One region of the Bacillus sp. M5A3_1b genome, then DNA from elsewhere that is predicted to be linked to it. Evidence: riboswitches for the same ligand, from Rfam matches in the RefSeq annotation. Region 1 holds a riboswitch; the other holds the start of a gene.
The links. A riboswitch is a leader RNA that binds a small molecule or an ion and turns the genes downstream of it on or off. The one in region 1 is predicted to bind magnesium.

Region 1 (15,924 bases):
TGATTAATTTTAACTTTTTTATGAATGATGTTGTCCGCCAAGCACGTGAAGAGATTGTTTCTGCTGGATATACAGAATTGACGACGCCAGAAGCAGTAGATGAAGCGTTTAAAAGAAATGGAACAACACTTGTAATGGTAAACTCTGTATGTGGTTGTGCAGGTGGCATTGCTCGTCCTGCTGCTGCGCATTCTGTACATTATGATAAACGTCCTAACCACCTTGTAACGGTGTTTGCAGGGCAAGATAAAGAAGCAACAGCAAGAGCTCGTGAATATTTCGAAGGGTATCCACCTTCTTCTCCATCATTTGCTTTATTAAAAGATGGAAAAATTGTAACGATGGTAGAACGTCATGAAATTGAAGGTCATGAACCAATGCAAGTTATTGCAAAACTACAATCTTATTTCGAAGAGAATTGTGAAGAACTATAAATATAAGCGAAAAGGCGGTACGTCCACAATGAAGTGGATGTACCGCCTTTTTTTATTTAGTATTAAAATTTATGGGATATGCATAGTTATGTTGTTTTATGCAATATTTTATACATAACAAACGTTGTTTGTATTGAAATTTTATTTATTTTTATTTTATATATTGCATAAAAATTAAAGTGCTGATACAATACAAACATCGAATAAATATTCTATTAAACTTTTAAATATACATTATTAGGGGGAAGAAAGATGAAGAAGTTATTATCAATATCGTTTGCACTTATTTTAATTGTAAGTATGTTCAGTGCTTGTAGTAATGGGGAAGAAAAGGCTACTGGAAAAAATAAGAAAGTACTGGTTATGGGGACTTCAGCAGATTATAAACCATATGAATACGTAGAAGCTTCAAAAAGTGATGAAATTATCGGCTTTGATGTTGATGTTGCTAAATATATCGGAAAAGAACTTGGTTATGAAGTGAAAGTGAAAGATATGGATTTTGGTGGTTTATTAGCATCCCTTAGCTCAGGAAAAGTTGATTTCGTAATGGCAGGTATGACGCCAACGGCAGAGCGTAAAAATAATGTTGATTTCACAGATATATATTTTGTTGCGAAAAACATGGTCGTTTCTAAAAAGGATTCTAATATTCAATCTGTAGAGGATTTAAAAGGGAAAAAAGTAGGGGTACAAACAGGATCTATCCAAGAAGAGAAAGCAGCAGAATTTAAAAAACAAGTAGATTTCAAAGTTGAGGGACGTGACCGTATACCAGAAATCGTACAAGAAATTAAAGCTGGTCGTTTTGACGCTGCAATTATAGAAGACACAGTTGCTAAAAATTATTTAGAAAAAATGAAAGAATTACAAGGAATTGAAATTAAAGAAGCACCAGAAGAAGTAGGAGCAGCAATTGCCCTTCCGAAAAATAGTGATAAAACAGCAGAATTTAATAAAGTAATTAAAAAAATGCAAGAAAATGGAGAAATGGATAAATTAGTGAAGAAATGGTTTGGCAGCGAAAAATAAGCTGCCTTTCACTTTTCTGTGAGGGGAATGAAAAGAATGAACTTAGATTTTTCGGCGATTACGCCTTCGATACCATATATACTAAAAGGGCTAGAAGTTACTTTAAAAATTGTAGCAGTATCAGCGTTAGTTGGGTTTATTTTAGGAACGTTATTAGCGCTTTGCAAAATTGCTAGAATACGAGCATTAAATATAGCGGCAGATTTTTATACATCAATTTTCCGTGGTACACCACTTGTATTGCAATTAATGATTATTTATTTCGGTGTCCCGCAAATAATTGGTTATGAAATACCAGCATTCTTGGCGGCTGTACTAGCATTTAGTTTGAATTCAGGTGCATACATGTCAGAAGTAATCCGTGCCGGCATTCAAGCGGTTGATAAAGGACAAACAGAAGCGGCGATGGCATTAGGAATTCCATACGGAAAAATGATGCGAAATATCATTTTTCCTCAAGCTTTAAAAAATATATTACCGGCACTTGTAAACGAGTTTGCGACACTTACGAAAGAATCGGCTGTAGTAACAGTAATAGGAGCGACCGATTTAATGCGCCGTGCTTACATTGTAGGCGGTGAGACGTTTAAATATCTTGAACCATTACTTTTTGTTGGACTCATTTATTATATGCTAGTCATTATTCTTACATTAGTCGGGAAGGCAATTGAAGGGAGAATGAAGAAAAGTGATTAAAATTGAAAACCTTCATAAATCATTTGGAAAAAATGAAGTATTAAAAGGGATTACAACAACGATTGAAAAAGGGGAAGTAGTAGCAATTATTGGACCGTCTGGATCAGGGAAATCAACATTTTTACGTTGTATGAATGTGCTAGAAGCACCTACAAATGGTCACATTTGGATTGGAACGGAAGAAGTAACGAATCCGAAAACGAATATTATGCACGTTCGTGAAAATGTTGGAATGGTATTTCAGCATTTTCACCTATTTCCTCATATGACTGTATTAGAAAATATTACGTATGCTCCTATCAATGTAAAAGGAGCAACGAAACAAGAAGCTGACAAGAAAGCCGAGAAACTTTTAGAAAAGGTCGGTTTATTAGATAAAAAAGATACGTATCCGAATCGTCTTTCGGGAGGACAAAAGCAACGTGTAGCAATTGCGAGAGCGTTAGCGATGGAACCAGAAGTTATGTTATTTGATGAACCAACATCAGCACTAGATCCAGAGATGGTAAAAGAAGTGTTAGAAGTTATGAAATCATTAGTTACGACAGGAATGACAATGGCGATTGTTACACATGAAATGGGATTTGCAAAAGAAGTAGCAGATCGTGTTCTCTTTTTAGATGGTGGAAAGCTTGTAGAAGATAGTGTGCCAGCAGAATTTTTTGCAGCACCGAAAAGTGAACGTGCGCAACAATTTTTACAAAAAATATTGTAATCTGTAAAAGTTACGTGAATAATAAGTAGAAAAGGATGACATTGTGTCATCCTTTTTTTATACTAGCTGTAAATACGTTTATACATATAGGAGCAATGATATGTTCAAAATTGGATACCGTACAGTAAAAACAGCAATAGGGACAGGCGCAGCCGTTTTTATTGCGCAGTTATTAGGATTAGAATTTTATAGTTCAGCGGGCATTTTAGTTATATTATGTGTACAAAATACGAAACGTAAATCACTTCAAGTATCGCTACATCGTTTTTTAGCTTGTGTATTATCAATGGTATTCGCGTTTTGTATTTTTGAAACAATTGGATATACACCACTTGCAATTAGTATATTATTACTTACATTTATTCCGACTGCAGTTATGCTCAAAATTCAAGAAGGTATTGTCACGAGTTCAGTTATTGTGATGCATCTATATTCATTGAAACAAATTACATGGCTTGTTGTTGGGAATGAAATTGCGATATTAACGATAGGAATTAGCGTGGCTTTATTAGTGAATATGTATATGCCAAGTAGTGAAAATAAGCTAAAAGAGTATCAGGATACAATAGAAAGTAACTTTAAAACAATTTTGTTTGAAATGGTCGTGTATTTACGAAACAGAGAAAGTAGCTGGAGCGGGGCAGAACTTATTGAAACTGAAAATATGCTAAATGAAGCTAGAGATTTATCGTTTAAGAAACTTGAGAATGCATTTATGCGAGAAGATGACTATTACTATCGTTATTTTAATATGCGTATGCAACAATTCGAAATTTTAGAGCGAATGATTCCGTTAGCAGCTTCTTTATCGTGGACATATGAACAAGCTGACATGATTGCGGATGTGGTTGAAAACATTAGTAATGCTATTAGCCCTCAGAGTACCGGGGTTATTTCTTTAAGACAGCTTCAAGAAATGAGAGAATTATTTAGAGATATGCCATTGCCCGTTACACGTGAAGAATTTGAGATACGTGCGAAACTTGTTCAACTTGTATACGAAATGGAACAATATTTACTCATTAAAAGTCGCTTTAAGGGAAAGGATAATATAAAAGAACTTATATAGAAGGTAGGAATTATCTATGCCGTATCTTCTCTCTTTCATATTATGTCTTTCTTTATCGCCTATTTGGCCTCTTGGTGATAATCCACGTGCCGGAGATCCTTTCATTATTGTAAATAAAGCGACGAATAAACTAGCTTATATTGACGATGGGAAGATTCAAAAGGTTTTTCCAGTCGCGACAGGGAAAACAAATGAATTAACTCCAGAGGGAACTTTTGATGTTGTAATGAAAGCGAAGGATCCGTATTATATTGCGAAGGATATTCCAGGTGGGTCACCGAAAAATCCACTTGGGTCAAGGTGGATTGGATTTAATGCAAGAGGAACTGATGGAAGTAAATATGGAATACATGGAACAAACCAACCTAGTTCAATTGGAAAGTATATTTCACAAGGATGTATACGAATGAAGAAAAACGATGTGGAGTATTTATTTGATCGCATTCCAATTGGAACGAAAGTATGGATTGTGAAGTCGAAAAAATCATTTCAGCAATTGGCAAAAGAAAAAGGAGCCATTGCATATGAAAAAGCCAACAAAGGTTGGCTTTTTCTATTGTAATAAGTTGTCTTGACATGTGTACATAACCATGAGTTAATGAGAGTATAGAAAGATAAAGTGAAACTTTAATCAGTGGGATGTTTTTTACCTGCGGATTATCAGCCCTCACCGATCAGGATAAAAATTAGATAAAGGGGTTGCTCATATGTACTTGAATCCAAAAATTTCGTATATGCAATTTTTTATGGGATTTCTATTTGTTATTACATTCATATTGGCAACTTTTAATATATGTTCTTATCTTGTAGCAATTGTATGTATGGCATTACTCAATCTTACTTTTGTTATTGGAGCATTTCAGCAGAAACAATATACAAGTTTTATAACAGCACTTGTAATGTCATTCTCCTTTAGTATTGTAGCGATTGTGCTTTATATAAAATAAACCATCTCGATATCGAGATGGTTTATTTTATTGTGTTATGTGTAAAAAGTAAAAAAAGGACGAACACATCGTCCTTTTTACCAAAACATACTTGCGCCAGCAAGTAATGTTGTTACAAGCATAGAAATTAGCATTACATAAATCATAACTTTTTGAGCTTTTTTATGCATCGTTAAACCTCCTTGCAAATCAGTACAATATCATTGTAACGAGAAATGATATTGTGGACAAGGGGAGAGAAGTGACAAAATTCGAGAAGTGCGTGTAAAGTATAACAGGAAATTTGTATGTATGTAGAGAATATATAATTAATGATAGAGTATAAGTTTTTTGTTATGCAAGCTGAAGAATGGAGATACGATGATGAAAATATATGAAACAAATCGTTTACATTTAAGGGAAATTGATGAGTCGTATGCTGAAAAAGTTCTTCAATATTACGACAGAAATCGTGAATTTTTAAAAGCTTGGGAAGAGTATAGACCGGATGATTTTTTTACGTTAGATTATCAGAAGAAAAAGTTACAAAAGGATAGAAAAGAGTTTGCAGAAGGTAAAATCATCAGGCTTTGGATTTTTAAAAAGGGTGATGATACGAAAATAATTGGATGTATTTCATTTAATTTAATTGTTCGCGGAATTTATCAATCTTGTGTACTCGGCTATAAATTAGATAAGGCAGAGTTAAACAAAGGTTATACGACAGAAGCGCTTAGAAAAGCGATTCAAGTTGCTTTTGAAGAATTTCAGTTACATCGTATAGAAGCACCGATTATGCCACGAAATTTAGCATCTATACAAGTAGTGACGAAGATAGGCTTTCAATATGAGGGCGTGTCTAGGAAAATGTTAATGGTTAATGGAGTATGGGAAGATCATATGCGCTGGGTATTGTTAAATGAGTAATAGAAAGCAGATGGTTATCTAGACATATAAACCGTCTGTTTTTTGTCTTGTATTTCGAAACTTTTGCGAAATTCTGTTATAATTAATAGTGTTACATACATAATGGTAGTGCAGGAGGCGCAGTCTTATGATTAATCAAGAACGTTTAGTAAATGAATTTATGGAATTAGTACAAGTAGATTCTGAAACGAAATTTGAAGCAGAAATTTGTAAAGTATTAACAAAGAAGTTTACAGATTTAGGTGTAGAAGTATTTGAAGATGACACAATGGCTGTTACTGGGCATGGTGCAGGTAATTTAATTTGTACTTTACCAGCAACAAAAGATGGTGTTGATACAATTTACTTTACTTCTCATATGGATACAGTAGTTCCTGGTAATGGAATTAAGCCTTCTATTAAAGATGGATATATCGTATCAGATGGTACTACGATTTTAGGTGCGGATGATAAAGCTGGATTAGCATCAATGTTCGAAGCAATTCGTGTTTTAAAAGAGAAAAACATCCCTCATGGTAAAATTGAATTTATTATTACAGTTGGAGAAGAATCTGGTCTTGTTGGTGCAAAAGCATTAGATCGTGAGCGCATTACAGCGAAATACGGTTACGCATTAGATAGCGATGGAAAAGTTGGTGAAATCGTTGTTGCAGCTCCAACACAAGCGAAAGTGAATGCAATTATTCGTGGGAAAACAGCTCATGCTGGTGTAGCACCAGAAAAAGGTGTATCTGCAATTACTATCGCAGCGAAAGCAATTGCGAAGATGCCACTTGGTCGTATTGATTCTGAAACAACTGCAAATATTGGACGTTTTGAAGGTGGTACACAAACAAATATCGTTTGCGATCATGTACAAATCTTTGCAGAAGCGCGTTCTTTAATCAATGAAAAAATGGAAGCACAAGTTGCAAAAATGAAAGAAGCATTTGAAACAACTGCAAAAGAAATGGGTGGTCATGCAGACGTTGAAGTAAACGTTATGTACCCAGGATTTAAATTTGCTGAGGGCGATCACGTTGTAGAAGTTGCAAAACGTGCAGCTGAAAACATTGGTCGTACACCTTCTCTTCACCAAAGTGGTGGCGGAAGTGATGCAAACGTAATTGCAGGACACGGTATTCCAACAGTTAACTTAGCGGTTGGTTATGAAGAAATTCATACAACAAACGAAAAGATTCCTGTTGAAGAATTAGCGAAAACAGCAGAATTAGTTATAGCAATTATTGAAGAAGTAGCGAAGTAATGGAATAGAAAAAGCGTGTAAATCACAATTGATTTACACGCTTTTTATTTGGATTCGATTGCTTTTACAAGGCGGATCAGCCAATATAAGAAAATCCATGGCAATATATAAGTTGTTGCTATATGTACTAGGCGAGGGAAGAACCCAAACGTATTAATATTAAAAATAGGAAGCAGTAAATAATTAATGGCTATGATTAATATAATCACAAGGAACGTATAGTTGAGTTTATTAGTTGATTTCATCATAATCACCCCTTTTTGTGATTTTATACATTTTATGTAAATTATATCAAATGTATGAAAGGAAAAGAACAAGCAATTATTATAACTATTATGCAAAATTTGATATAATGAAAGAACGAACGTTCTGATTAGGGAGTGAGTACTGTGCGAGAAATGTATCCGAAAAATGGTCGTGTTATTTTGCATGTAGATATGAATTGTTTTTTCGCATCTGTTGAAATTGCTCATGACCCATCATTACAAGGGAAGCCGTTAGCAGTTGCTGGAAATGAAAAAGAAAGAAAAGGAATTATTATAACATGTAGTTATGAGGCAAGAGACTATGGAATACGTACAACGATGCCTCTTTGGGAAGCAAAAAGGTTATGCCCGCAATTAGTTGTAATGCGTCCTAATTTTACATTATATCGTGAAGCTTCATTTCAAATGTTTCAAATTCTTTCCCGTTTTACGGAAAAAATACAACCAGTCTCTATAGATGAGGGGTATTTAGATATTACAGATTGCTACGCACTCGGTTCACCTCTTGAAATAGCAAAGATGATTCAGCAGGCGTTATTAACAGAGTTACAGCTTCCGTGTAGCATCGGAATTGCTCCTAACCTTTTCCTAGCAAAAACAGCTTCTGATATGAAAAAGCCTCTCGGTATTACGGTGCTTCGAAAACGAGATATTCCAGAAATGATTTGGCCACTTCCAGTTGAAGCAATGCATGGAATTGGAGAAAAAACAGCTGAAAAATTAAATGATATTCATATACAAACAATTGAGCAGTTAGCAAAAGGAAACGAACATATCATTCGCGCTAAAATTGGAAAGCATGGCGTTGATTTACAACAGCGGGCAAAAGGTATGGATGATAGGGAAGTTGATCCGAGTCAAATGGGACAACATAAAAGTGTCGGTAATTCGATGACTTTTTCAAAGGATATGGATGAAGAGAAAGAATTACTTGATATGTTAGAACGGCTATCAAAATCAGTGAGTAAAAGATTACAAAAGCGAACGCTTGTCAGCTATAATATTCAAATTATGATTAAATATCATGATAGGCGGACAGTAACGCGGAGTAAGCAATTGAAAAATGCGATTTGGGAAGAACGAGATATTTTTCAGGCAGCATCTCGTTTATGGAAGCAACATTGGGACGGTGATTCCGTTCGTTTACTAGGTGTTACAGCTACTGAAATAGAGTGGAAGACAGAATCGGTGAAACAATTAGATTTGTTTTCATTTGAAGAAGATGCGAAAGAAGAGCCGCTACTTGCTGTCATCGATCAAATTAATGATAAGTATGGAATGCCGATTTTACAACGAGGTAGTCAATTATTACGTAAGCAAGAAAAGTCTTTTCAGCAAAAGTTAGAAAATAAGTTTATGTAGAAGGTTTCATGAAGCTGTAAATATCATGACACCTTTCATTTTTAACTTACCTCTAAATCTAATGAAGTTTTCCAACCAGCTGCAGTAACTTCAGATTCTAATAGCATTCTACCTACTACTTTTTCAATTAGGACTGCTGCATTTGTACTGCAATGTAATGTAGCTTGTATACACACTTTTTGATTAGAATCTACGTCTTCGCTATACAATTCTTTTAAACCGATGCCTTCAGAACTTACCATGTGCATAAGTAAAAAACGAATATGGGATTCATGTTCCTCTGAACAAGTAAGAGAAAGTAAGTAATTCGTTTGTTCAGGTGATTCTTCTTTTGATTTCTGATTCATAAAGAGAGCGATTGGGCGAAGTAGTATATTTGCTAGTAAAACGCCGGCTGCACCTAATATAGCTGCAACGAGGAAACCAGCACCTGTAAGAGTACCAACAGCAGCTGCGCACCATAGAGTAGCTGCTGTATTAAGCCCTCTAATACTAAAACCATCGCGGATTATAACGCCGCCTCCTAAAAAACCAATCCCGCTAACGACTTGAGCAGCAATACGTGAGGGGCTAGCATCGTGATCAAGCATGACGGATAATAAAACAAATATACAGGCACCAAGTGATACGAGAGCATTTGTCCGTAATCCAGCCATCCTGTGTCTCCATTGCCGTTCCATTCCGATGCAAGCACCTACAATAATTGCGATAAATAATCTTAATACAATGTCATACCATACCATCATGGTCACCTCCATACATATAAGTCCATGTTATATTTTTGAGAATGAGTGGGGAGTACCTGCTCATTCTCATTTTTATCCCGCTATTTGCGGGCTGATGAAAGCTTCACTTTATAACCAGCTATGAAACTTTTTAATATAAACTTTTTTTAGGAACTGTGTTAAGAGAGCATAGCCTAATAGTATTCCTATTAACCAAGGGAAGTAGCTAAGTGGTAATGCTTGTAATCCAACGGCTGCTCCAAGTGGCGAGAATGGAATATAAATTCCGATTGCCATAATACAAGCGGTTAATAAAAGAACCGGTATTGATGCAGCACTTTGAATAAACGGAATCTTCTGTGTTCTTATCATGTGAACAATTAAAGTTTGTGTTAGCAATCCAACGACAAACCAACCAGATTGGAATAATGATTGTTCGCTAGCTGTATTTGCACCGAAGACGTTCCACATGACTACGTATGTGATAATATCAAATATGGAACTAATTGGACCGATGCAAATAATGAAGTTTCGTAAGTTGGCAGTATCCCATTTTCTTGGTTTGTCTAAAAACTCTTTATCCATTTTGTCCCATGGGATAGACAGTTGTGAAATATCATAAAGTAAGTTTTGAATTAAAAGGTGAATGGCAAGCATCGGCAAGAAGGGGATGAAAGCACTTGCTACTAATACACTAAATACATTTCCGAAGTTAGAGCTAGCTGTCATTTTAATATATTTTAAAATATTTCCGAATGTAGTACGTCCTTCTAAAATACCTGCTTCTAATATTGTTAAACTTTTTTCGAGTAAAATAATGTCGGAAGATTCTTTTGCAATATCAGTAGCAGTATCAACACATATGCCAACATCAGCTTCACGTAACGCTACGGCATCGTTAATGCCATCTCCCATATAACCTACAGTGTGTCCGTTTCCTTGTAATACTCGTATAATGCGAGATTTTTGCATTGGATTTAGTTTAGCAAATACAGTTGTTTCTTCGGCTAATTTTGCTAATGCTTTATCAGGTAAAGAATCGATTTCGTAACCAAGGACAGGCTCACCGATATTTAATCCAACTTCTTTGCAAACTTTTCTTGTCACGATTTCGTTATCGCCAGTTAAAATTTTTACTTGTACACCATGTTTCTGCAATGCTTGAATGGCAGTAGCTGCAGATGGTTTCGGTGGATCTAAAAAGCCAATATATCCAGCGAGAATCATATCATTTTCATTTTGTACCGCGTACTCTGTATCATTTATTGGTCTATCTTTTTTATAAGCTACAGCAATAACACGCATACCTTCACTATTTAATGTCTCACTTAGTTGTTTTACATTTGAACGCATGTCATCGGTAAGAGAAACAACTTTTCCATCTACTTCAGTGTAGTTACAAATAGATAAAATTTCTTCTACTGCTCCTTTACAAACCATTGTATGTTCACCTGAAATATCTTTCACGATGACAGACATACGCCGGCGAGCAAAATCAAATGGAATTTCATCTAGTTTTTGAAAAATGGATGGATTAAACTTCTGGTTTTCTTCTGTATGCTTCATAACGGCTTTATCTATTAAATTTTTCAATCCTGTTTGATAGAAGCTATTTAAATAGGCGAAGTGTAATACACGATTACATGTATTACCGTTAGGATCTAAATGGCGGACAAGTACAACTTTATCTTCTGTTAAAGTTCCTGTTTTATCGGTACAAAGAATGTTCATAGCACCTAAGTTTTGAATAGAATTCAGTTGTTTTACAATTACTTTTTGTTTAGACATGTTAACGGCACCTTTTGCTAAATTAGCAGTTACAATCATTGGTAACATTTCAGGTGTGAGACCAACAGCAATTGCGATAGCGAAGAAGAAAGCCTCTTGCCAATCCCCTTTTGTGAATCCATTAATGAGAAGAACGATAGGCGCCATAATAAGCATGAATGTAATTAAGAGCCAGCTTACTTTGTTTACACCTTTATCAAAGCTTGTTTCTACTCGTTTGCCGATAACCCTTTTTGCTAAAGATCCGAAATACGTATCGGTACTTGTGGAGATGACAACAGCTTTTGCACTACCACTTACAATATTTGTACCCATAAAACAAAGGTTTTCCATATCGAGTGGATTGTAATTTTTTTTCATGTTTTTCGGTAAGATATGTTTATTCTCTGTATGATAGCAGTTTTCGTACTTTTCCACAGGCAGTGCTTCCCCAGTTAAAGAAGACTGATTCACAAATAAATCTTTAGCTGATAGAATACGCACATCAGCCGGAACGATATCACCGGCTGAAAGTGAAATAATATCGCCAGGTACAAGTTCTTCAATTGGAATTTCCATTGTATAATTTTGCTTTAAATTTGTTACTTTTTTTGTTTCGTGTACAAATCCATCTATTCTAAAGACGCTCGCCGTTGTTCGAACCATAGCTTTTAACTGATCCGCAGCTTTTTGAGAACGAAATTCTTGTAAAAAACGAATCGTTGCACTTAGCATTACCATTACAGATACGACAAGGGTTCCTTGTATGTCATCTGTGAAAAAAGAGAGTGCGCCGAGAGCTAATAAAACAAAAATAAACGGATTTTTAAATGCCAGTAGAAATTGAATGTACCACGGTGATGTTTTATTATGAGCTATTTCATTCGGGCCATATAAAGTAAGTCTAAGAGCCGCTTCTTGTTTAGAGAGTCCATCTTTTGTTGTTTCTAAAAGTTGTAACGCCTTGTTTGCATCTTGTGTTGCGACTTCCACCAATAATTCATTATTTGTTTTCATACGATCTTGATCGTATGAATGTTTTGTTTCTTGTCTTTGTAAATTTAACATCGGTAGTTCCTCCTTTTTCATGAAGGAGGAAACAATCTGTTACTCGACTATTTAAAATTAGGAGGAACAGCTTCTTTCCTACCTACATGATGAAATATTAACGTAAAACATATGGGTATCTGGGCCGAATCATCAATTGCCAACTGTTCCTCACCTCCGTACAATTTAGTAGTTTCTGAATATGCTATGTTTGTTTCATAGTAAGGTGCATATATAAAAAGACCTTTACTCAAAACGAGTAAAGGTCTGAATTCGCAGTTAAAAGAGTCCACAACAAAGACTGTTAATAAACATAGATAAAAACAGTTTTTGTGCATGACAAAAATAGATGCACCTCTCCCTCGTTGAGTTTTAGCACTGTATAGCATAGGTACTGAAACCAGCTACGTTAAGAAAGGCCTTCATTCCGACCTTTCCTGTTGACCCATTGGCGTCTCTCGACATTTTTGGGCAGCAGCGTTTCTCTATACAGGAGCCTCACCTAACAGAGACCATATTCAATTACAATTTGAATGTTAGCACTGTAAATTTATAGTGTCAATATCTTTTTTTTGAAAAATCAAATAGGTTTATGATGGCTATATAGTAGGAAATAAGAGGAGTTTTGTTGAAATAAGGATGGAAAATAAATACTGTAATGAATATAAATAAAAAGCACTGATTACAGTGCTTTTTATTTATAGATTATGAGATTGTAGCATTTTCAAAAATAACAATTTCTGAACTGTTTGTTGTTGAAACACGTTGTGCGTAATATGTTAAAGCTGAAGAAATATATGTTGGTAATGAATCATTTGTATGTGTTGTTGTATATTCATGGATTAATTCTTTCAAAGTCGTCCATTCTAATTGTGCTGGGTGATCAGAAACGAAAGAACTTACCCAGCGATCAAATGAAGATGAAAAATCAGTTTGTAAACGAAATGCTTCTTTCATAATAAAACGCTCCCTTAAAATGTAGTATAATCATTTTAACATAAAACACGAACGATTACTAAGTTTTTTGAGTATAATGTTCGTGATATATAGTTGTCTAGATGATTGGTTATGTAAATTCGATTTGCCATTTGAAATAACATTCCGTAAGATGAAAGGTAGATTATATAAAGAGCTGGAGGAAAGAAAGTGGAATTTGTATTTTTAGGAACTGGTGCAGGTGTTCCTTCGAAAGGAAGGAACGTTTCGGCAATTGCTTTGCAATTGTTAGAAGAACGAGGACAGACTTGGTTATTTGATTGTGGCGAGGCGACGCAACATCAAATATTACATACATCAGTACGCCCACGCCGCATTGAAAAAATATTTATTACGCATTTACATGGTGATCATATTTTTGGCTTGCCTGGTTTATTAGGAAGCCGTTCATTTCAAGGAGGGAATACACCTTTAACAGTGTATGGACCAAAAGGAATTAAACAATTTATTGAAGTGGCATTATCAGTAAGTACGACACATGTAAAATATCCACTTGAAATTGTGGAGATAACAGAAGAAGGTACTGTATTTGAAGATAATGAATTTCACGTGGAAACGAAAAGATTGTCACACGGTATTGAATGTTTTGGGTATCGTATTGTAGAGAAAGATATACAAGGTGCTCTTTTAGTCGATAAATTGCTGGAGATGGGTGTGAAACCGGGCCCGCTCTTTAAACGTTTAAAAGATGGAGAAGTAGTTGAATTAGAAAATGGTACGATATTAAATGGAAAAGACTTTATTGGTCCACCTCAAAAGGGAAGAATTATTACCATTTTAGGCGATACAAGATATTGTGAAGCGAGTAGAGAGCTGGCACAAGACGCTGACGTACTTGTTCATGAAGCAACTTTTGCAGCAGAAGATGAACAACAAGCGTATGATTATTTTCATTCCACATCTAAGCAAGCTGCGAGTATTGCACTTCAGGCAAATGCAAAACGATTAATATTGACTCATATTAGTTCTCGTTATCAAGGGGATACATATAAGGAATTATGGAAAGAGGCAAGAGAGCTATTTTCTAATACAGAAATAGCTACGGACTTGAAAATTTTTCCGGTAGAAAGATAATAATGGTGTGAAAAAATGGTGACGAAAGGTTGCCATTTTTTTATTTCTAAAAAAAATTAAAATAAAACTGTTATCATTTTATGTTTATATTGGATGGAACAGAAAGTTTTAATGATGTGAAGAAATAGGATAAAAATGCATAGTACCGATTGTTTAGAAAAACTGTTATATAAGTCAGACGACATACGAGTGGTACAAATAGCAAAAACAGATCGTTATTCAGAACTTTTAAAATTCATTAAAAGTAAGCGTTTTATTAAAAACGAGCTATAATGAGGGCAGATCAAAATTTATTGTAGGCTACATGCATTTTAGCTATTTGTCGTAATAAGTGAAGTTGACTAAATCGTGAGAGAGCAACATGGAATTTATAATAGGAAAGATATTACTATTATTTGTACTAAGTCTTTTTTCATTTTTTAGCTTTAAAGCACTAAAAGGTATGAAAGCAATGGGAGTTTCACTTGTTTATCCGACAGTAACGGGCAGTAAAACTCCCACCTCAAAATTCGGCTGGGGCAAAGAAGTTAGGTGGGAGTCGGGCTGTCCGTAAACGTCCGATTGGTGAGGGCTGATAATCAGTGGGGGATGAACAAAACCCCCACTGATTATAGGTTCACTTTATGCTATGCTTGTAAGGGGTTCTGTGTTAAACTTTGGATTGCTACAAGACTTTATTGTGGATTAGCTTATATGATTAGTAAATGAAGATAATGCTAAGTTTCTTATTTATTATGATAATTGGTATTATTTCAGGATATATTGTTTCACTGTTATTCAAAAACTATCCAATTCGTATAGCGGAACAAATTCGTCGTACAACTGGAAAAGCAACCGATTCGGTAGCTTAATAGAATAGTAAAATTTTTTTCATAGAGGTTTAGGGGGAGTTATGATGAAGTATCGCTCAGTATTTGATATTATTGGTCCAGTTATGATTGGTCCATCAAGTTCACATACAGCAGGCGCAGCAAGAATGGGGCAAGTTGCTCGCCAGCTGTTTCGTCATGAACCAGAAAGAGTAAGCATTTCATTATATGGATCATTTGCAAAGACGTATCGTGGGCATGGTACAGATGTAGCGTTAATAGGTGGGATATTAGGGTTTGAAACAGATGACTTACGTATTCCAGAAGCGCTAGACATAGCAAAAGAGCGCAAAATCGAAGTAGAATTTATTGAAGAAGATGCAAATGCACCTCACCCAAATACAGCGAGAATTCGTTTGTATAAAGGTGAAGAAGAAATTGAAGTTGTTGCTTGCTCAATTGGTGGCGGTAAAATTGAAGTTGTAGAATTAAACGGATTCGATCTTCAATTAACAGGCACGAGTCCAGCACTACTTATTGTAAATAACGATCGCTTCGGTGCTATTGCAGCAGTAGCTTCAATCCTTGCGAAACATGAAATTAACATTAGTACAATGAGTGTTTCTCGTAAAGAAAAAGGAAGAAGAGCGCTTATGGTTATCGAAACAGATGAATTATTAGCAGATGAAGTGATTGAAGAAATAAACGCGCAACAAAATATTTGTCAAGTAACTATTATGGAATAATTGCAGGGGGGACACACCATGTTTCGGAACGCAGCGGAACTAGTGGCGCAAGCTAAAGAACAAAATGTAAAAATCGCAGAAATTATG
Region 2 (15,924 bases), on a different contig from region 1:
TTGGGAATACTCCAGCGAATAATGTAGTTGTTACCGACATACTCCCTCCTGGTACGACTCTTGTACCAAATAGTATTTTTATAGGCGGCGCTTTACAGCTAGGTGCTGATCCAAGTGTTGGTCTTCAAGTTGGAACAATTCCCACAGGTGGAATTACAACCATTGTTTTTCAAATTAGTGCAAATAGTTTACCTTCACCAAATCCAGTTCAAAATAGTGCTGCACTACAATATAGCTTTATCGCAGATCCAAATTTCCCTGCTGTTGTTAGAAATGCCACTAGCAATATCGTAACGACACAAATTAACACCGCAAATCTTGTTGCTACGAAACTAACAAGTACAAATTTCGCTGATGTTGGCGATGTCATAACTTATGCAACAATTTTAACGAATAACGGCAATATCCCTGCCACTAATGTAACGTTTACAGATATCATTCCAGATGGTACCATCTTTCTTCCTAATACTGTAACGATTAACGGTGTCCCTATAGCAAATGCAAATCCTGCTAACGGCATTTTGATCGGTACGATTGTGGCAAATTCATCACGTACCGTTTCATTCCAAGTTTTTGTACCAACTATTCCTGCTGTAAATCCAATTACGAATCAATCAGGCACTACATTCCAATACACGTACGATCCATCCAAACCAGCCATCATGCAGATGGTTGCTTCTAACACTGTACAAACAGCTATTAATAACGCTACGATTACCTCTGCAAAATCTGCTGATAAACAGTTTGCGAACGTAAATGATATTATTACGTATACGACTACTTTAACAAATAATGGGAACACACTTGCATCAAGTATAGTATTTACAGATACCATTCCAAGCGGGACATCTTTTATTCCAAATAGCGTAACAGTAAATGGTACTACGCTCTCTAATGCAAATCCAGCAAATGGCATAGCAATTGATCCGATAAATCCTAATGCAAATACGACCATCTCGTTCCAAGTGCAAGTAAATTCCATTCCGAATCCGAACCCTATCCCGAACCAAAGTAACACAACGTACCAATATTTCGTAAATCCTAACTTACCTCCAACATCCTCCAATGCGTTAAGTAACGTAATAACAACTCAAATTAATAACGCTACAATCATCGCTACGAAATCAGTGAACACACCGACTGCTGCAATTGGAGATATCGTTACCTATACGATTGCAGTTACGAACACAGGAAATATTCCCGCTAGTGCAACTGTTTTAACGGATGGACTTGGCGCAGGGGCTTCATTTATCGAGAATTCTGTAACTATTAATAATGTTCCACAGCCAGGATTAGATCCATCACTTGGTATTCACTTAGCAGATATTCCTCCAGGTGATACTATATTCATTACTTTTCAAGCACAAATTTTAGCGATACCACCTAGTGGCACATTAACAAATAATGCTCTTGTAAATTATGAATATAACGTGAATCCAAACCAATCACCTGCTGTTGGTAGTACAATTACGAATACGACGGTTACTCCAATTATTGATGCTACTCTATCTATAAATAAAACTGTCAATTCAACATTCGCTACTATTGGAGATACACTCACTTTCACTTCTACCATTATTAATTCCGGGAACACTACCGCAAACAATGTTATTTTTACAGATTTAATTCCAGATGGTACGACGTTTATCCCAAATAGTTTTACAGTAAATGGAATAACTATTCCTAATACAAATCCACAAAACGGTATCAATATCGGGAACATAAATTCAAATGCATCAGTTATACTCAGCTTTCAAGTAAACATTAAAACAATCCCAAATCCTAATCCAATTCCTAACAAATCATCGCTTCAATATAGCTTTATTGTTGATATAAATGAACCGCCTGTTTCACGGACCGTTCAATCCAATAAAACTTTTACACAAGTAAATACAGCCTCCGTAATCGCAACAAAAACTGCAAGCAGTGCATTTGCTGCTGTCGGAGATACAATTACGTATACAACTACTCTCACTAATAGCGGAAATACTACCGCAAACACACCTGTTTTTATCGATATATTACCACCTGAACTTTCATTCGTTCCTGATAGCTTACAAATTAATACCATCCCACAACTTGGATTTAGACCAGATAGCGGGATTTCTTTAGACCCCATTCCAGTTGGAGGAACAACAACAATTAGCTTCCAAGCTATCGTTGGCTCAATACCAGCTACAAATCCTACGTTGAATCAATCCAGTACGACATATTCTATCATTGTGGATCCTACCCAGCCGCCAGTGACAGAAACAGCTACAAGTAATCCAACTTTAGTGCAAATTAACGAAGCAATTATTCAAGCAACAAAAAGTGTCGATCGTATATTTTCTGACATCGCACCCGGAAATTCATTTTTAACTTATACAGTTTTATTGGATAATATAGGAAACACAACTGCTACTAATATCACTTTTACAGATCCGATTCCAAATAATACAGTATTTATAGAAGATAGCGTTCGAGTAGGTGGGGTTTTATTACCTGGAGTAAATCCGGCGAACGGGATACCAATTGGGGATATTATTGCAGGAGATTTTATAAATGTCACCTTTCGTGTGCAAGTAGTTAGCATCCCAAATCCTATTTTTCCAATCGGACCTGGGGGACCAAACTCACCCGTTGTAAACGGAGCTTCTATTAATTATCAATTTATGACAGGGCCTAATTTACCACTCGTTTCACGAAGTACAACATCTAATCCGGTTTCAACACAAATAAATTCCGGAGAAATTTTGGCAATTAAATCTGTAGATAAAACTTTTGCAAAGATCGGGGATACACTTTCCTATACAATTTCATTAAGCAACCCTGGAAATGTCACTTCACAAAATATACTTTTCACGGATATTTTGCCTGATGGAACGACATTTATATCTGGTACTCTTGTAAATGATTCTGGTGCTCAGCAAATTGGAAATCCCGGGAACGGGATTCAGATTGGAAATATAAATCCCGGTAGCACGGCTACTATTACGATAAACGTACTTGTAACAAACATTCCAAGTATAAATCCCATCTCTAATTCTAGTTCTATACAATTTCAGCACATTGTCGATCCAAGTCAACCAGCTATAACACAAACCACTTCATCTAATACCGCTACTACAACAATAAATAGTGCAATATTAACTACAACAAAAAGTGCTGATAAATCTATAGTGTCTGTCGGAGATACAATTACGTATACAACTACGATTACAAATACCGGTAATACACCAGCAACGAATATAACATTCACAAGCGCTATTCCAGCTAACACTACATTTATACCAAATTCGGTCACAATCAATGGTCTTCAGCAAATTGGTGCACAGCCAGCACTTGGGGTAATTATACCAAATATCGCTCCTGGTGAAACAGTAACTGTTACTTTCCAAGTAAATGTTATTTCAGTGCCACCTTCAAGTTCGATTATGGGTAATGATACGATTTTATACTCTTATACTGTTGATCCAAGCGCAGCTCCTGCTACTACTTCTACTTCAACGAATATCGTTACAAACCCTGTACTAGATGCTATGATAACAATGGTAAAATCGGTCGATCAAACACTTGTAACGCTAGGTGATACCATTACCTATACGACAATTTTAACGAATAGTGGTAATACAAACGCAACTAATATTACGTTCACTGACCTTATACCAGATGGTACAACGTTTATTATTGATAGCGTTACAATAGATGGTATCACGCAAATTGGTCTTAATCCTAATACAGGTATAACGATTGGTGCAATCGCTCCTAACAACTCAATAGCAATAGCATTTCAAGTTACAGCTACTTCTACTCCAGTTCAAAATCCTATTGCCAATTCCGCTAGTGCTTCTTATACATTTATCGCTGATCCTAATGCCCCTATTGTTTCAAGGAATGTTACTTCAAACACAGTGTTCACTACAATTAACACAGCTACCATTCTTTCATTAAAACAAGTCGATAAACCCTTTAGTCGTATTGGAGACACACTCACCTATACCGTCACTCTATCAAACAACGGAAATTCCACCGCACAAAATGTTATATTCACTGATACAATGCCAAGCGGAACTACATTTATTACAAACTCTTTTTCTATTAATGGTATTCCCCAAAGCGGTGCGGACCCATCGAACGGTGTAAATATTGGGACTATAACAGCTGGGACTACAGTAACAGTTTCGTTCCAAGTTACTGTAACGTCATTACCAACCGAAAACCCAGTTGTAAATTTCTCATCAACATCGTATCAATTAGTCTCACCGCCTGATGCAGAAACTTCAATTAGCAATCCTGTTTCAACTCAAATTAACGAAGCTATATTATCCATGACGAAAAACGAAAGTGTATCCTTTATAGACGTCGGGCAAACCGCTTTTTACACTACTTCTATTTCGAATATAGGAAATACAGATGCAGCCAACATTGTATTCACAGATGTATTACCGAGCGGACTCACATTTGTTCCTAACACATTAACTGTTGATGGTGTTTTACAACCTGACGCGAATCCAAATACCGGTGTATTACTTGCAACACTTCCACCAAATGAAATATATAGTATCGTATTTCAAGTTACAGTTAACAGCATCCCACCTATTAATCCTGCACCAAATACATCATCAACGACGTATGAGTTTACTGTTGATCCTGTTAATCCTCCCGTTTCAAGTACAGCTAATTCTAACACGACGCTTCTTCAAATAAACAATGCAACTATTATTAGTACAAAAACAGCAAATCTTACTTTTGCGGATGTTGGTAATACAATAACATTTACACTTACCCTTCCTAATTCCGGGAATGTGGCTGCAACTGATGTTACCGTTATCGATATACTTGATAGCAATTTAAGTTTCGTTCCAAACAGTTTCACAGTTAATGGGCAAACCATTCCAAACGCTGATTTATCTACTGGTGTAAATATCGGTTCCATTAATGGTGGAAACACATCAATCGTCACATTCCAAGCCATCGTTTCAACCCTCCCAATCAACAATCCTATTTCTAATTCGGCTCTTACCACTTACCGTTATATTGTTGATCCAGATCAGCCGTTCATTTCAACTTCTAATCAATCTAATACAACGACAACACAAGTTAATAGCGCTATCCTTACTGCACAAAAAAATTCAAATGTGGAAGCAGTAGATATTGGGCAAGATATTGTCTACTCAGTTACGATTACAAATAGCGGAAATGTTAGTGCGACGAATGTTATTTTTACCGACCTAATTCCAGACGGAACTTCCTTTGAACCGAATAGTTTTACACTTAACGGAACTACCATCCCAAATGCAGACCTAATTACAGGCGTTCCAATTGGTGATATTGGGCCAAACGAATCTGTCATTGTAACATTTCATATTAGTGCCGATGAAATTCCGCCTATAAATCCAATTACCAATCAAGCTAGTGTTAGTTTCCAACACATTGTCAATCCAGCTAATCCTCCTGTTTCAAAAAACATTACTTCAAATAGTGTTACAACAACAATTGAAAGTGCTATTTTAACTACTACTAAAATCGGAGATAAAGCTTTTGCAACGATTGGTGATACAATTACGTATACAACTACGATTACGAATACAGGAAATATTCCTGCTAATAACGTTATTTTCTCAGACCCGATTCCATCGTGGACACAATTTGTTGCAGGATCAGTTATTGTTGATGGCACACCATTAGCATCTGCTTCTATCATTGACGGTATTGGCATAAATACAATCATTCCAAATCAAACTGTAACAATCATGTTCCAAGTTCAAATCACAAGCAACCCAACAACGTTCACACCTGAACTCCAAAACTTAGGATTTGTGAACTTCCAATATAACGTAGGAAATGCATTACAGGCCCAGCCTGGCAATGTGGAAACGAACGTCTTCGTTACTTCTATTAATTCAGCGATACTTTCAGCTGTAAAAACTGCTAATACAGCCTTTGCAAATATCGGAGACACGATCACTTATACGGTCCTTATTCAAAACAGCGGCAATACAAACGCTACGAATCTAAATTTCTCAGATCTTATTCCAGCTGGAACGACCTTTGTTGAAAATAGTTTTTCTGTAAATGGAAGTATCATTCCAGGGGCAAATCCAAATAACGGGGTTAATATCGGAACCGTGAATGCTGGTAGTTCCTCAGCCGTTACGTTCCAAGTCATAGTTACATCTACTCCACCTTCGAACCCAATTACAAACGTTGCAGCTATTCAATACGAATTTATAGTTGATCCGGCCTCTCCTCCTGTTACAGGCACAATAACTTCTAATAGTGCTTCCACACAAATTAATAACGCGACTGTTACAACTGTTTTAGAAGCAAATCGTACAATTGTATCTACCTTAGATATAATTACGTATACAGCAACATTAACGAATACTGGAAACTTCCCTGCAAATTCTGTATTACTCATTAATGGAGTTCCTGAAGGGGCATTATTTGTTCCAAATAGTGTCACGCTTAACGGGATTTCACTTCCAGATGCAAGTCCAACTCTCGGTATTCCAGTTGGTATTATCGCACCAGGTGATTCTGCTACTATTACGTTCCAATTTCTTGCAAGTTCTATTCCACCGCAAGGAGCGATTATAAATCAAGCACTTACAAGTTACACTTATATTGTCGACCCAAGTCAACCTCCAGTTACAGCAACATCTTCATCTAATACGGTAAATACAGCTGTCGTTGATGCATCGCTATCTGTAATTAAAAATACAGATTCTCTCGTACAATCTACTGACGGTACAATCACTTACACGGTAGTCGTTCAAAATAACGGAAATACAACTGCAAATACAGTTACTTTAACAGATTTGGTCCCAGAAGGAACTGCATTTATTCCGAATAGCGTAACCATAAATGGCGTTTCAGCCCCAGGTGCTGATCCAAACGTAGGAATCTCCTTAAACGCCATTGCACCTTCAGAAATCGTCACCGTCACATTCCAAGTTATCGTTCAATCCATTCCAAGCGTGAATCCAATTTCTAATATAGCCCGTATTGACTATACTTTTATCGCCGATCCAGCTGCTCCTATCATCTCTCGAACAATTACGTCTAATCCAGCTTTCACACAAATTTCGGATGCGAATGTTCTTTCTTTAAAAGCTGTCAATGCACAACAAGCAACAACCGGTGACATTTTGACCTATACGATAACGCTAGAAAATACCGGAAATATTCCAGCTACTAATCTCATATTTTCAGATACGCTTCCAGAAGGGACTACATTCGTAGAAAATAGTTTTACACTTAACGGAACAGCTATACTTGGTGCAAATCCAAATGCAGGTGTTACTTTGCCTAACCTAGTAGCAAACGCTACTCACCTTATTTCGTTCCAAATTCTTATTAACGATTCATTCTCGCAACAATCGATTACAAATCAATCTAATACAACATATACAATTCAACCAGACCCAGGGCAACCGCCTATTACTGAAACATCTACAAGTAATATTGTCATTACAAATTTCGTGCAAGCACAATTGACAGTTACAAAAACGTCCAATCCAATCACTGTAGATATTGGCGGAACTATACTTTATATTTCTGAAGTGAAAAATACCGGAAATGTTGACGCAATAAATATTACTTTTACAGATGCTATTCCAGCTGGGACTACATTCGTTCCAGACAGTGTCACAATTAACGGTGTACTTCAGCCTGATGCAAATCCTGAAAACGGAATACCAATTGGAACGATTCCACCAAATAGTTCCAAAACGATACTATTTCAAGTACAAACAAATAATCCACCTACTGAAACCGAAATTGTAAATCAATCATCTGTAAATTACCAATATGTAAGTATTCCTACAGCTCCACCAGTGAATCGCTCTGCAAATTCTAATATTGTTACAACATCACTTCAAAATGCAAATATTATTTCTGTTAAACAGGCGGATGTTACTTTCGTATCCATCGGGCAAAATATTACCTACACAAATACACTACAAAATATAGGAACTGTTCCAGCTAACAATACGTTGTTCATTGACAACATTCCAGAAGGTACTATATTCATTGAAGATAGCTTATCAATAAATAATGTGATTCAGCCTGGTGTGAACCCTGAAAATGGAGTAACCCTCGGCACGATACAACTAAATGAAACAGTCACTATTTCATTCCAAGTACAACTTACAAATATACCAGAGGGCAACACAGTCATTAACATTTCAGACACTTCGTATGAATACCAAATTGACCCTAGTTCTCCGATTATTCAGCGTAGATCATTATCAAATGCAGTAAATACTGAAGTGCGGACGGCAAATGTGAGTGCAATTAAATCCGCTAACAGATCTATTACACGCATAGGTCAAATCATCACATATACAGTCGCAGTTACAAACGCTGGTACAGTACCTATTACAAATACTCTCCTAATTGACGCAATTGCTGCTGGCACCACATTCGTTCCAAATAGCATTCTTGTAGATGGCATACCGAGACCTAACGAAAATCCAATTACCGGAATCACCCTTGATATTATCCTTCCAAACAATACAATTATCGTTACATTCCAAGTAAATGTAGTCTCTGCACCTTCTCAAAATAACATTAATAATATCGCCGTCATCCACTATGAGTATCAGCCAGACCCAAGCTTGCCACCAATTTCAGAAACGACATCTTCCAATACTACAAATATACAATTTATTGATGTGATTCTTATCGCTACAAAATCCGCAAATACAGTATTAGCTAATATTGATGAAACCATTGAATATACAGTACTCATTCAAAATAACGGATCTACTACAACTAACTCCACCTTTTTTACAGATACTATAGAGGATGGAACAGTATTTATTCCGGGAAGTGTAACAGTTAACAACACTGCACTTCCTGCAGCAGATCCAAATATCGGCTTTTCCATCCCTAATATTACGTCAGATCAAGTGACTACAATAACGTTCCAAGTTTCCGTTACGAATTTACCTGCTGTAAACCCAACACCTAATACTGCAAACATCGTCTACGATTTTATTTTCAACCCTGACTTTGCACCTATTCAAAAATCGACTACTTCCAATACTACTTTCGTCCAAATTAATGACGCTGATATCGTTTCACTGAAAACTGTTGATTTGAATTCTGTTACGATTGGTGACATTTTAACTTATACTACAACTTTAACGAATATAGGAAATGCAGATGCTACTGCTGTTGTATTTACAGACAATATTCCTGTTGGAACAACCTTTATAGATGGTAGCGTTTTAGTAAATAATATTCCTCAGCTTAACGCGAATCCAAGTACTGGTATACTTGTAGGAACGATTGCTCCTAATGATTCTATCCCTGTCACGTTTTCCGTTACTGTGGTATCTCTTCCAGCAAGCAGTCGTATCCAAAACCAATCAACTTCTCGTTATACAATTAGTGGCGAAGAACAAATATCGACTAGTAATATTACCTTCACTGAAGTTATTTCTGCTAATGTGCTCGCTATAAAAACAACACCTATTCAATATGCTGACCTACAAACGATTATCCCTTACACCATTTCCATCACAAACAATGGGAATATACAAGTAGAAAACATTATCGTTACAGATATTATCCCAGCAAATACGAGCTTTATAGAGAATAGTGTTATTGTGAATGGCACCGCTCGTCCAAATGACAATCCACTTAACGGGATACAACTTGATAACATTCCACCTAATACGACAGCAACCATTCTATTCCAAGTACGGGTTACTTCAATTCCGCAAACAAATCCAATCTCTAACACGAGTACAATTGAATACCAATACACCATACCAAACCAGCCGCCTATTACCGAAACTATTCTTTCATCAGCTGCCGTAACAGCAATTAATCATGCAAATTTAAATAGTAATAAAGCTGTTGACCTTGCATTTGCAACAGTCGGTGACACGTTAACTTATACAATTACACTCAATCAAACTGGTAATGTTGCAGCAAATGATGTAGTCATTCAAGATATGATTCCTCAAGGTACTACGTTTATAGAAAATAGCGTCATGGTAAACGGAGAAACTCTTCCGGGAGTTAATCCAGTAAGTGGTATACCAATTGGTACTATAATTGTAGGCGGAAATGCTATCGCTTCATTCCAAGTTTCTGTGACTTCTATCCCAACACCAAATGAACTCAACAACAACGCAATTACTACCTTTAACTATATAGTCAACCCAAATAACATACCTGTTACGAATACAACTACAACAAATACCGTCACAACGATTGTCCAAAATGATAATGTCTTTGCTATTAAGTCTGTTGATGTAACGAATGTCTTACCTGGTCAAACTTTAACGTATACAATTACGATTACAAATAGCGGTAATGTTACGATTGAAGACCTTCTTGCAATAGACACCGCACCAGTAGATACAACCTTCGTTACGGGCAGCGTTACGATTAACGGAATCAATCAGCCTAATGCAAATCCTGAAAATGGTATTACATTAGGAAACCTTTCTCCTAATGAATCTACTATCATTACTTTCCAAGTAACAATATCTCCTTCCACTCTTCAATCTACAATCAATAACAATGCTTCTGTTTCCTATACTGTTACCATTGATCCGAATGAACCGCCTATTACAATTACAAAGCAAACAAATACCGTTACAACAACTATAATAGACCCAATGGTTCGAATTAACAAAACAGCCGACACATCTATCGCCGTTATAGGAGATGTTATTACATTCACATTAGAGGTATTGAACCATTCCCCGATTCCTACGATAAGTACTTCTATTTTAGATACCATTCCAACTGGTACAACATTTATAGAAAACAGCGTAACCATTAACGGTACTTCGGTACCAAATGTTCGTCCAGACACTGGTATTAATATCGGCGCCCTACCAGCAGATGGAGTAGCAACGATAACATTTAAAGTCCTCGTCACTTCTATTCCTTCAAACAGTACAATTATTAATTCCGCAACAGTTACAGCCGCATTCCAGTTGACACCACAAGACCCAATTATTACTTTCATTGTTAATTCAAATATCGTTCGTATACCAGTTCAATTTATAACTGCGACAGTAGTAAAAAACACTTCCGTCAGCTCGGCTTATTTAAAACAATATTTTGATTATACGGTACGTATTACGAATACTTCTGATATTTCACTTTCAAATGTTTCTTTGCAAGATACCATTCCAGCAGGTTTACAATTTATGAACGGCACTGTCTTTATTAACGGCGAACGCTCTCCAATAGCGAATCCGAATATCGGTTTCCTAGTCGCTAATAATTTGGAACCAGACGAAACAATTATCGTGTTATTCACAGTACAAGTGATAAGTCCACCTGTTACTAATGAATTTAAAAATACGGCCAATATTTCATTACAACTTCAAGTTTCACCTACCGACCCACCAATTACAGTAACCGTTACAAGCAACGAAAATATCGTCACCTTTATTTCAGAAAATCCAAATGAAACACTTCCAAATTTAAACTGCTTCTTTGACGGGGAACGTTTTATACGCATTACTCCTCGAAATATACGAAATTACTTTTGGACTTGGATTTGGTGGAAATAATAAAAAAGAAAAAGCTTGTAGTTTGGATAGTATCCAAACTACAAGCTTTTTTCATAGGCCAAATTATCTTACTCAATTACTAGCAACTCTGTATGCTACATGTCGTTTCTCAATTCTTTCTTCAATTTCTTTCATATTTTCTTTATTATTTAATAGTGATTGTTTATTTTCAATTAATAATTGTTTAAAAGATTTTCTCACTTTTTTTCTCATTTTCATTTTCCTCCTTGGGGGATGGTTTATATAAAAGATAAGGAATTATCTGTGTGTCCTTATAATAATTGATTGTTGTGAATTCCATTTGAACTTCATATGAAAATTTCATTTATTTTCTGACAACTTTGTGAACATACAAAAATGTGATCATCCTAAAACCATTTTGAAATTGCTTCATTTCATTATAAAAGTTGCTATTGTCATCAACTTCTATCAATATATTTTGTCGAAACATTTATATATTTAAAATTGAGTTCGATATAATTTTATTTACTACGATACTGTTCGTAAAAACAAAAAGAGGGGTGTTATATAAGTCAAACTTTGACTTATATAACACCCCTCTTTCAAAACTATTTATAGCATATTGATTAATATTTCAGGTCTTCCCCAATTCATTTCTTCACAAACGAATCTAAGTTTTTCTTCATCCATTGTGTGTAATCCTTCTTCTAGTAAACATGAAATTGGAACTTCACAATGAATTTGTGCCAATTGTAATGAAATATTTAAGTTCTCTAAATCACTTTCAATCTTTGTGCGCTGCGCTTTCGTTAATGATGCTACATTTTCTAGTACAGTTGCTACTGTTCCGTGCTCTTGAATCAATTTATACGCTGTTTTTTCCCCGATACCTTTTACACCTGGGTAATTATCGCTCGTATCTCCCATGAATGCTTTCGCATGCACGATTTGCCACGGCTCTACGCCTTTTTCTTCCATGATTTTCTCTGGTGTGTAATATTCGTAATTTCCGATTCCTTTGCGCAAGAGCATTACTGTAACGTTCTTATCAACAAGCTGAAGTAAATCCGTATCACCTGTTAAAATATACACTTCCGCTTCATTACAGTATTGTTTTGCAAGCGTGCCGATACAATCATCCGCTTCATACCCTTTCATACCGATAACTGGAATAGACAATTTCGCAGTCATTTCTTGAACTAAATCAAATTGCGGAATTAATTCTTCAGGGGGCGCTACACGATTCGCTTTATAATTCGAGAACGATTCTGTTCTAAATGTCGTACTACCCATATCCCAGCATGTTACGATATGTGTCGGTTCAACTGCTTGCATAGCTGTTAATAAATGTTTCATATAACCATGAATCCCATTTGTAGGGGTACCATCTTGTCGTTTCATAAATTGTCCGTAGACACTTGTTGCGTAAAAAGCACGAAATAATAGTGCCATACCATCAACTAATAATACTTTTTTCATAATCCCTCTCCTACCAAAAAAATAATAACCCCACGTCATCACGTAAGGTTATATAAATAGATTACCATTCTACGTTTTTTCAACTTTGTCTATTATACATTGTTTTTGTATATTTAGCATCATTTACACATTAAGACGTTCTACTACAACAAGTATGAAGAATTCCTGTATACGTATTTTTCCCAGTCGAAACAACTACAGCCTTTGCATTTCCGCCAACAATATGAGTCCCTTTGAAACATACGTTTTCAAGTTCAAGTGGATTATAGTCTTTCATTCGTTTTAAAGGAATGAATCGTTTACGCTCAAGGTGATAGCAACTTTCAAATTTCTCAATCCTTGCATCTTTTCCTGTTAGCACGGATTCATTTACTAATAAATCATTCGCGTAAATGATACGTACATCTGCTGGTACTGTATCACCTTCTGAAAGAAAAATCATATCCCCAGGAACAAGCTCTTGTACTGGCACATTCATCATTTTTAATTTACCGTTTAAACCTGTTACACTAGAACATTCTACTCGAGACACAGTAATTTTCTCACATTGTAATCCATCACGCACATGTTGTTTTGAAAAACCTGGAATCATTCCACTTAGCTTCATCATTACTTCCGCAATACGCGCTCTTTTTGAAATTAATTCGTTTCGGCCGTATACTTGAATGCGTTTTTGTGCCTCTTTCATAGATAATCCGTCTCTTGTTGTTTTAAAATACGCAAATACAGATTTTACATCTCTCGTTGCGATTTCAATTAATAAATCTTTATTTTTTTGAAGCATTGTTTGTTCTTTCATTGATTTTTTACTTAATTTATATGACGTGTTACCCACAGTTTTGTTTGCATATAACATATTATCGTCTCCTCCTGTACAACATAGGAAGAAACGCTTTGTTTCTCAATTTATCCACTTTTACCGTAACAGTGTTTAGCGCTTAAACATGCATATAAACGCTACATTATGATAAATATAGAGGGAGGAACAAGTCGTTTCCTGCCTACATCATATATTTTTGATTTGAAGTATATGGGTAACGGAACCGAGTCAGAATTTGACATGCTCCTCACCTCCTCGTTTAATTTTATAGTTTATACTATGAAGTTACTCATAGATTTGTAACAAAAAGACCCTTACTCCGAAAAGAGTAAAGGTCATGGCATACACAAATAAACGATTCCTAAACAATTAGAAATCTACGGACCTCTCCCTCGCCGAGTTTTAGCACTGTATAGCATAGGTACATTACCAGCTACGTTAAGAAAAACCTTAATTCGATCATTCCTGTTGACCCATTGGCGTCTCTCGACATTTTTGGGCAGTAGCATTTCTCTATACAGGAGCCTCACCTAACAGAGACTTATTTTTATTACATAGAAAATGTTACTCTTATTTAAAATAGATGTCAACAGTAGCCTACAATTTTTTCGAAAAGTATGGCGAACTAACGTAAAGGTTTTAATAAGTTATACAACCAGCAATTACAATCCCAATGGAAAGCGATAAAAACATAAGAAAAAGACCGACTGCTTGATTATCTTCTTCAAGACTTTTGTTTATATTAAAGCGTGGTGTAAGCCACTCAGCTAAATAAAAGACGATAATTTGAGCCAAAATCCCAACGGCTCCCCACGAAACCATATCAAGAAGTGAAATGGAATTAGCTGCTGTCGAATATAAAACAATAGCTAATCCAAGTAATCGTCCTCCAAGTACATAGCTTACCGCCTTATTCCCTTGGGCCATTAACTTAAATTCTTTTACTTTCGTTGTCACTTCCATGAGGAACAGACCAATGCATAAAAGGCCCAGTGTTACTGCTAAATATAATAAAAAATTAATCATATACTTTCCTCCTTTTTTATACCTACCGGTAAATAGTACGATTCATTCCCCGTAATTTTTTCCCCAGCGCGAATACCGATACTACTCGCTTTTCCAGCAATTAGAAACGAACCAAACACATACGACAGTTTCTCCATCCCTTTCTCTGTTTCCAAAGATACGACTGGAAGTTCTGTATACTTTTGAAATATCGGCAGTGACGCTTTATACGTTTGGTGTGCATTTTGAATCATAATATTTTCGTCCTTATCGCGAACGGTAATTGTGTCTCCTTCTCTACCAAATGAAGGCTTTTGAACGAAAGAGCCTTTTCCTAAAAATAAATCTCGTTCTAAATATGTAGGTAACATATATTCTTTAATCCACTGTTGTTCCTCATTTGTATAAAAGGCCTTTTCTTCTGCTAACCCCCAAATCAGACACTGAATTGATTTTGGCTGAAGCAAAAATGCTGACAAAGGATTTATTATAAAAAGCTTTCCGGCTTTTACAAGTTGCAACAGTTCCACACCTACGAAGTCTCCTGTTTCAGGATCTTGATCCTCAATTAAATCTTCTATCGGATATGTTTGGCGATATAAAATATCAATCTGTACTCCATCCCTATCCACTAAAGCATCTTTTGTAATTCTAAGTTCTGACATTGGCACTACTTTATTTTCAACATGGCATAACTGACTCAAATACATAGTCGTATTCCAATCCTCAATATGTTCATGATGTGCTGTAAAAACAACATTTGGGTTATCTATTCCCTTTGTCGCTTCCATTACGGCCTTTGTAACACCAGAAGATAGTAATCGTTCTTGACCCAAGTTTGGATCATCATAGCCTAGTTTCCCACAAATTTTTCCATTCATTTGAAAGCATTCCATAATAAAAGTTGGTGTATCACTATTAAACTCAAGCATTTTAATTTGGTTATCACTTGTTAAAACGAAATCAAATCGTGAAATAATAGATTCAGGATATAATCCTTTCATTCTAATAAACGATAAGCTTGCAGAAGGATACCCAAGTTCAAGAAGCTGTTCGTCACTTAAATTCCGCAAAAGTTTAGCAGTCTTAAAAAATATTTTCCCCATTCGTTCAGTTGCTAATTGCAAT

Region 2: linked by a shared signal. The riboswitch ahead of ACLBWW_RS07135 (P-type ATPase) and the one ahead of mgtA (magnesium-translocating P-type ATPase) in region 1 are both predicted to bind magnesium.

The regions. Positions count from the first base shown of each region.
Region 1 covers NZ_JBKEZY010000001.1:444,406-460,329, reverse strand. The annotation lists gene ACLBWW_RS02375 (BrxA/BrxB family bacilliredoxin) at 21-434, shown strand; gene ACLBWW_RS02370 (transporter substrate-binding domain-containing protein) at 687-1,466, shown strand; gene ACLBWW_RS02365 (amino acid ABC transporter permease) at 1,503-2,162, shown strand; gene ACLBWW_RS02360 (amino acid ABC transporter ATP-binding protein) at 2,155-2,877, shown strand; gene ACLBWW_RS02355 (aromatic acid exporter family protein) at 2,978-3,946, shown strand; gene ACLBWW_RS02350 (L,D-transpeptidase) at 3,963-4,508, shown strand; gene ACLBWW_RS02345 (DUF3894 domain-containing protein) at 4,654-4,893, shown strand; gene prli42 (stressosome-associated protein Prli42) at 4,971-5,063, opposite strand; gene ACLBWW_RS02335 (GNAT family N-acetyltransferase) at 5,254-5,799, shown strand; gene ACLBWW_RS02330 (tripeptidase T) at 5,927-7,045, shown strand; gene ACLBWW_RS02325 (hypothetical protein) at 7,090-7,290, opposite strand; gene ACLBWW_RS02320 (DNA polymerase IV) at 7,435-8,673, shown strand; gene ACLBWW_RS02315 (MgtC/SapB family protein) at 8,715-9,416, opposite strand; gene mgtA (magnesium-translocating P-type ATPase) at 9,528-12,233, opposite strand; M-box (ykoK) riboswitch at 12,562-12,729, opposite strand; gene ACLBWW_RS02305 (DUF3932 family protein) at 12,918-13,169, opposite strand; gene rnz (ribonuclease Z) at 13,359-14,282, shown strand; gene ACLBWW_RS02295 (hypothetical protein) at 14,644-14,835, shown strand; gene ACLBWW_RS02290 (hypothetical protein) at 14,987-15,133, shown strand; gene sdaAB (L-serine ammonia-lyase, iron-sulfur-dependent subunit beta) at 15,178-15,837, shown strand; gene sdaAA (L-serine ammonia-lyase, iron-sulfur-dependent, subunit alpha) at 15,856-15,924, shown strand, end outside.
Region 2 covers NZ_JBKEZY010000002.1:181,016-196,939, forward strand. The annotation lists gene ACLBWW_RS07120 (DUF7507 domain-containing protein) at 1-11,531, shown strand, start outside; gene ACLBWW_RS07125 (FbpB family small basic protein) at 11,604-11,744, opposite strand; gene ACLBWW_RS07130 (5'-3' exonuclease) at 12,105-12,971, opposite strand; gene ACLBWW_RS07135 (P-type ATPase) at 13,102-13,827, opposite strand; M-box (ykoK) riboswitch at 14,171-14,336, opposite strand; gene ACLBWW_RS07140 (DUF350 domain-containing protein) at 14,431-14,817, opposite strand; gene ACLBWW_RS07145 (glutathionylspermidine synthase family protein) at 14,814-15,924, opposite strand, start outside.